Regions from separate parts of the Stenotrophomonas sp. genome, predicted to be linked through region 1. Evidence: riboswitches for the same ligand, from Rfam matches in the RefSeq annotation. Region 1 holds a riboswitch; the other holds the start of a gene.
The links. Region 1 has a riboswitch for thiamine pyrophosphate ahead of thiC (phosphomethylpyrimidine synthase ThiC). Riboswitches for the same ligand answer to the same signal wherever they lie in the genome.

Region 1 (3,414 bases):
CGAAGGATGCCGGCGGGCAATGGCCAGCCAGCGGGTGGTCATGGCAACAGGCATGGTGTCCTTTCCCCGGGATGATGGGCGGAGGATAGCCGGGAGCGGCGTGATGAGCGGTAGTGCCGGCCGCTGGCCGGCACCACCGTCTGCGCATCACCCCTGGTGGTACACCTCGGCACCCGCGGCGCGGAACTCCTCCGACTTCTCCTTCATGCCGGCCTCGGCGTAGTCACGCACATCCTGGGTGATCTTCATCGAACAGAAATGCGGGCCGCACATCGAGCAGAAGTGCGACAGCTTGTGCGCATCCTTCGGCAGCGTTTCGTCATGGAACTCCCTGGCCTTCTCCGGATCCAGGCCAAGGTGAAACTGGTCTTCCCAGCGGAACTCGAAGCGCGCCTTGCTCAGTGCGTTGTCGCGTACCTGCGCGCCCGGGTGGCCCTTGGCCAGGTCGGCCGCATGCGCGGCGATGCGGTAGGCCATGATGCCATCACGCACGTCCTGGCGATTGGGCAAGCCGAGGTGTTCCTTCGGCGTCACGTAGCAGAGCATCGCCGTGCCGAACCAACCGATCATCGCCGCACCGATCGCGCTGGTGATGTGGTCGTAGCCCGGCGCGATGTCGGTGGTCAGCGGCCCCAGCGTGTAGAACGGCGCTTCGCCGCATTCGCGCAGCTGCTTGTCCATGTTCTCCTTGATCAGCTGCATCGGCACGTGGCCGGGGCCTTCGATCATGGTCTGCACATCATGCTTCCAGGCGATCTTGGTCAGCTCACCCAGCGTCTCCAGCTCACCGAACTGCGCCGCGTCGTTGGCATCGGCGATGCAGCCCGGGCGCAGGCCGTCACCCAGCGAGAAGGTCACGTCATAGGCCTTCATGATCTCGCAGATGTCTTCGAAGTGCGTGTAGAGGAAATTCTCCCTGTGGTGCGCCAGGCACCACTTGGCCATGATCGAACCACCACGGCTGACGATGCCGGTGACCCGCTTGGCGGTGAGCGGCACGTAGCGCAGCAGCACGCCGGCGTGGATGGTGAAGTAATCCACGCCCTGCTCGGCCTGCTCGATCAGCGTGTCGCGGAAGATCTCCCAGGTAAGCGCTTCGGCGCGGCCGTCGACCTTCTCCAGCGCCTGGTAGATCGGCACGGTACCGATCGCCACCGGCGAGTTGCGGATGATCCACTCGCGGGTTTCGTGGATGTGCTTGCCGGTGGACAGGTCCATCACGGTGTCACCACCCCAGCGGATCGCCCACACCAGTTTCTCCACCTCTTCGGCAATGCCCGAGAACACCGCGCTGTTGCCGATGTTGGCGTTGATCTTGGTCAGGAAGTTGCGGCCGATGATCATCGGCTCGCTTTCCGGGTGGTTGATGTTGTTGGGCAGCACCGCACGGCCACGGGCGATTTCATCGCGCACGAACTCCGGCGTGATGATCTTCTGGATCGAGGCGCCGAACGCCTCGCCCGGGTGCTGCTGCAGCAGGCCGGCATCGCGGATCGCGTCCAGCCGCTGGTTTTCGCGGATGGCGACGAATTCCATTTCCGGCGTGATGATGCCGCGGCGCGCATAGTGCATCTGGGTGACGTTCGCGCCTGCACGTGCACGGCGCGGCAGGCTGCGTGTGGGGAAGCGCACAGCATCGAGCTTCGGGTCGTGCTCGCGATCGCGGCCGAACGACGAACTCAGGCCGTCGAGCTGTTCGGTATCGCCGCGCTCCTCCACCCAGCCACGACGCAGCGCCGGCAGGCCCGCGGACAGATCGATACGCGCGTCCGGATCGGTGTACGGGCCCGACGTATCGTAGACCGTGACCGGTGCATTCTCTTCGCCGCCGAACAGCGTCGGCGTGCGGGTCAACGCGATTTCGCGCATCGGCACCTGCAGATCCGGACGCGAACCGGGTACGTGGATCTTGCGCGAGCCGGGAATGGGCCGGGTCACGGATTCGGAGAGTTGCTGGGCCTGTTGCTGCAGGGCGGAGAGCTGTGCGTTCATCGGGCATCGTCCAGGAAGGTCAGGGACGAAGCGGCGGCGCACTGCGACCGCGCACGGACGGTCCTTGGGCGGTGTCCGGGCACGGCTGCACTGCAAAGCTTCCCTACGCCGGTATGAGCCGGATCAGGTTCCAAGGGACTGTCTCAACCGTGGCCACATGGCCGCGGTACCCCCGCTTCTTGCTGTGCATTAGAGCATAGAGCGCCCGCTCCGGGAGTTGCCCCCGCGGTCAGATCCGCTTTCCTGTGGAAAGCGGATCTGATCCGGATCGTTGTTCGTTAACAGAACCATGACGTCGCGTTCAGTAACGTGCACGTCCGTCGCCCTCCAGCGACCGATGCGTCCTTCGCCGCCGACGCGGCCCCTGCCCGGTTCGCGCTGCATGCCGCCGGTCCTTCGCTGCAAGCTCTGCTCGCTCCCCTCAATCCCTTGATCGGAGAAGCTCCTTCATGGTGTTTCGCGTTTCCATCGCACTGGTTCTGCTGCTGGTGCTGCTTGCCGGTATTGCACCAGGCCCCTTCAATGCCGTGGTGCAGTCGATGCTGGCAGAAGTCATCCGCAGCGTCGGCTGGCTGTACCTGCTGGTGGTATTCCTGGCACTGGTGTTCCTGATGTACCTGGCTTTCGGTCGCTTCGGCAACCTGCGCATCGGTGGCGAGGACGCCGAGCCCGAGTTCTCGCGAGCCAGCTGGATGTCGATGCTGTTCGCCGCCGGCATGGGCATCGGCCTGGTGTTCTGGGGCGCCGCCGAGCCCATTTCGCACTTCAGCAAGCCACCGGAAGGGCTTGCTCCGCAGAGCCTGGATGCGGCGCGCGCCTCGATGCGCTATGCATTCTTCCACTGGGGCCTGCACCCGTGGGCCATCTATGCGCTGATCGGGCTGGCAATGGCCTGGTTCCAGTTCAACCGCAACGGCCGCGGCCTGGTCAGCGACATGCTGCAGCCGATCATCGGCCGCCACCATCGCGGCTGGATCGGTAGGGTGGTCAACATCGCTGCAGTGGTCGCCACCGCGATCGGTGTCGCGACTACGCTGGGCTTCGGCACCATCCAGATCGCCGCGGGCGTGGAACGCGTGTTCGGCCTGGAAGCTACGGTCCCGGTGCAGATGACCATCATCGCCATCGCCTTCGTGCTGTATATGGCGTCCACCGCCAGTGGCGTGGAGCGAGGTGTGAAGTGGCTGTCCAATTTCAACCTGGCGTTGGCTGCCCTGCTGGCCGCCATCCTGCTGGTGCTGGGGCCGACCGGATTCATCTTCGATACGTTCACCACCACGCTGGGCTCCTACCTCAACCAACTGGTGACGATGAGCCTGCGCATGTCACCGTTCTCCGGCAGCACATGGGTGGCCGACTGGACGATTTTCTACTGGGCCTGGTGGATTTCCTGGGCTCCGTTCGTGGGGTCGTTCATCGCAC
Region 2 (3,414 bases), on a different contig from region 1:
CACAGCGTGCGCAGCGCGGCCTGTCTGGAAGAAGAACACCACTTCATCGCCCATCTCGCCGCCGCCGGCGTGCCAGTGGTGCAGGTGCTGCCGGCCACCGATGGCCACACTGCGGTCGAACACGGCGAATGGACGTTTGAACTGCACGATGTCGGCGTGGGCGACGACCTGTATCGCGACGCGGTGTCGTGGTCGCTGTTGACCGATGTCGCGCAGGCCCGCGAGGCAGGGCGCACGCTCGCACAGCTGCACCGTGCCGCCGCCAGCTACCACGCGCCCCAGCGCAGCACCCATCTGCTGGTGGCGCGCGACGACCTGATCCGTGCCGACGATCCGATCGCCGCCATCAAGGCAGGACTGGATGAACGTCCCGGGCTGGCACGCTATCTCGCGCGCATTCCATGGGAAGCACAGCTGCAGCGCGACGTGCTGCCGTGGCACGCCGGCCTGGCCGAGCGCCTGCGCGCCGAGCCCCGGCTGTGGGCGCACAACGACTGGCATGTCTCCAACCTGCTGTGGCGCAACGGCGAGGTCAGCACCGTGCTGGATTTCGGCCTGGCGTCGCCCACCAGCGCGCTGTTCGACCTCGCCACCGCGATCGAGCGCAACGCAGTGGCGTGGCTGGAACTGGAGCGCGGCATGGAGGCAGTGCGCATCGATATCGCGCTGGCCCTGCTCGACGGCTACCGCGAGGTGCTGCCGTTGTCGGCGGCACGCGTGCACCTGCTGGCCGACCTGCTGCCAATGGTCCATTTCGACTTCGCACTGTCCGAAGTGGAGTACTTCGAAGGTGTCACCCGCTCAGCCGCGAATGCCGACGTGGCCTGGCAGCCCTTCATGCTGGGCCATCCGGCGTGGTTCCACAGCGCGCCGGGACGGGCACTGCTGCAGGCCCTGCACGCCGTCGCGTGATCCGGTTGACGCAGCGTTGGGGTCAGATCCCTTTCCGCAGGAAAGGGATCTGACCCCGGCTGGCGCTCGCAAATCCGTACCATTTGTAGTGAAATGGTCACCTGAAGCGGGGGTGCCTGGATCTGCCAGGCTGAGAGAGTCCCTTGGAACCTGATCCGGTTTGCACCGGCGTAGGGAGCTTTGAGCCGCAGCCACACCCCCATCATGGGCCGGTGCACCTGCGCGCCGTCGCTTCGTCTCCCTTGTTGTCCGAAGACGAACCGAATGAACCGCTGCCTGCGCCCCACCCTGCTCTCACTCGCCCTCTGCGCCGCGCTGCCGCTGCATGCCAGCGAGGCCGAGGCCACCACCGATGCGGCTGCCACTGGTGCCGAACGCTCGCCGACCGAACTGGCGGCGGTGCGCGTGGAGGCCGGCAAGCCGAAGGCCGATACTTCGCGCGTGAATGCCTTCGGCGGCGGTTCGTGGAAGGACACGCCGGCTTCGGTGAACGTGCTCGAGCGCGACTATCTCGAACGTCGCCAGGTACGTTCGCTGTCCGAGCTGGCCAGCAACGATGCCTCGCTGGGTGATGCGTATGCACCTGTGGGCTACTACCAGAACATCGCCATCCGCGGCTTCGCGCTGGACGCCGCCACCGGCTACCGCTTCAACGGGCTGTCCATCGCCGGCGAGCAACGCCTGGCGCTGGAGAACGTGCAGTCAGTCGAGATCCTCAAGGGTGAAGCCGGCCTGGCGGCAGGGGTGATGGCGCCGGGCGGGATCATCAACTACATCGGCAAGCGCCCGGCTGAAGTACGCACCGCCACGCTCGGCACCGATTCGGAAGGCTCACGCTACGTCGCCGTCGATGTCGGCCACTGGATCACCCCGCGTTTCGGCCTGCGCCTGAATGCCGCATGGGACTCCAGCAATTCCTACGTCGCGCACGCCGATGGCCGCCGCAACTTCTACTCGCTGGCCGCCGACTGGCTGATCGGCGAGCGCGGCAAGCTGGAAGTAGATGCCAACTACCAGACCAGCTCGCAGCGCTCGGTGTCCGGCTACCAGCTGCTGGGCGCGCGTGACCTGCCGCGCGGTGTCGACCGCGAGCACCTGCTCGGCTACCAGCCGTGGCAGCGCCCGGTGGATATCGCCAGCACCAACATCACCGCGCTGCATACCTACGACTTCAACGATGCCTGGCAGTCGCGCGTCTCGGTCGGCCACAGCCGCTCGGTGATCGATGACAACGTCGCCTTCGCCTACGGTTGCTACTACGCCGTGCAGTGCGCCGATGGCAGCGTGCCAGGCAACTACTTCGCACCCAACGGCGACTACGATGTCTACGACTACCGCAGCCCGGACGACACCCGCCGCAACCAGCAGGCCCGTGCCGAGCTGCGTGGCCGCTTCGAGACCGGCAGCGTCGGCCATCAGCTGACCCTCGGTGCCGACTACTTCCGCCGCACCGTGGACAAGCGCCCGAGCGTCAACGAGTACGTCGGCACCAGCAACATCCACGACCCGCAGGTGCCCGTGTTCGAGCCGTCGCCGAAGATGCCCGGCCCCTCCGCACGACGCCTGGACAGCCGCCAGACCGCGTTCTTCGCGCTGGACCGGATGAGCTTTGGCGATGACTGGCAGTGGTTGGCCGGTGGCCGCTTCGTGCGCTTGGACGAGCGTGCCTACGACAAGCGTGGCGTTCCGCAGCGGCACAGCCGCCTGTCGCGGTTCCTACCGCAGACCGCGGTGGTGTGGAAGGCCACCGATCAGCTCAACGCCTATGCCAGCTACGTGCGCGGCATTTCGCTGGGCCAGGAAGCGCCGTTCTGGACCAGCAATGCCGACACTTTCCTGCCGTCGGTGCAGTCGCGGCAGCTGGAAGCAGGCGTGAAGTACGTGCCGGTCGAGGCGCTGACGCTGGGTGCAGCGGTGTTCCGCATCTCGCAGCCCTACCAGTACGCCAGGCCCGACAGCAGCGACGTCGGCTACACCTTCGTCGAGGATGGCACGCAGACCCACACCGGCCTGGAGCTGACCGCCAACGGCCAGCTGACGGACGCACTGCAGATCGTGGCCAGCGCCAGCGTGCTGCAGGCGCGCGCGCGCGACACCGGCACGCCGGCCTATGAAGGCCATCAGCTGGTGAACGTGCCGAAGGTACGCGCCAGCGTGCACGTGGCCTACGCGCTGCCGTTCGTGCAGGGCCTGGACGTGACCGGTGGCTGGCGCTATGCCGGTGCCAACGTGGCACGCGCCGATGGTGGCGTGCGCGCGCCGGACTACTCGGTGTTCGATGCCGGCCTGCGCTTCCAGCATCGCCTGCACGAACGCGCGGTGACCTGGAACCTGTCGGTGGACAACGTATTCAACCGCTTCTACTGGCGCGATACCGGCAGCAGCGGCGGTGACTACTACCTGTTCCCCGGTGCACCGCGACAGGCCCGCCTGTCGGTGACGTTCGCGCTGTGAGCGGCGTGATGCTGGAGTGGACCGCCGCGCTGTGCAGCATCCTCGGCG

Region 2: linked by a shared signal. The riboswitch ahead of AC5JLE_RS17940 (TonB-dependent receptor) and the one ahead of thiC (phosphomethylpyrimidine synthase ThiC) in region 1 are both predicted to bind thiamine pyrophosphate.

The regions. Positions count from the first base shown of each region.
Region 1 is NZ_JCACKF010000032.1:47,738-51,151, forward strand. It holds gene AC5JLE_RS12600 (ion channel) at 1-54, opposite strand, end outside; gene thiC (phosphomethylpyrimidine synthase ThiC) at 148-1,992, opposite strand; TPP riboswitch at 2,075-2,176, opposite strand; gene AC5JLE_RS12610 (BCCT family transporter) at 2,442-3,414, shown strand, end outside.
Region 2 is NZ_JCACKF010000045.1:71,126-74,539, forward strand. It holds gene AC5JLE_RS17935 (phosphotransferase enzyme family protein) at 1-912, shown strand, start outside; TPP riboswitch at 1,011-1,106, shown strand; gene AC5JLE_RS17940 (TonB-dependent receptor) at 1,177-3,366, shown strand; gene pnuC (nicotinamide riboside transporter PnuC) at 3,375-3,414, shown strand, end outside.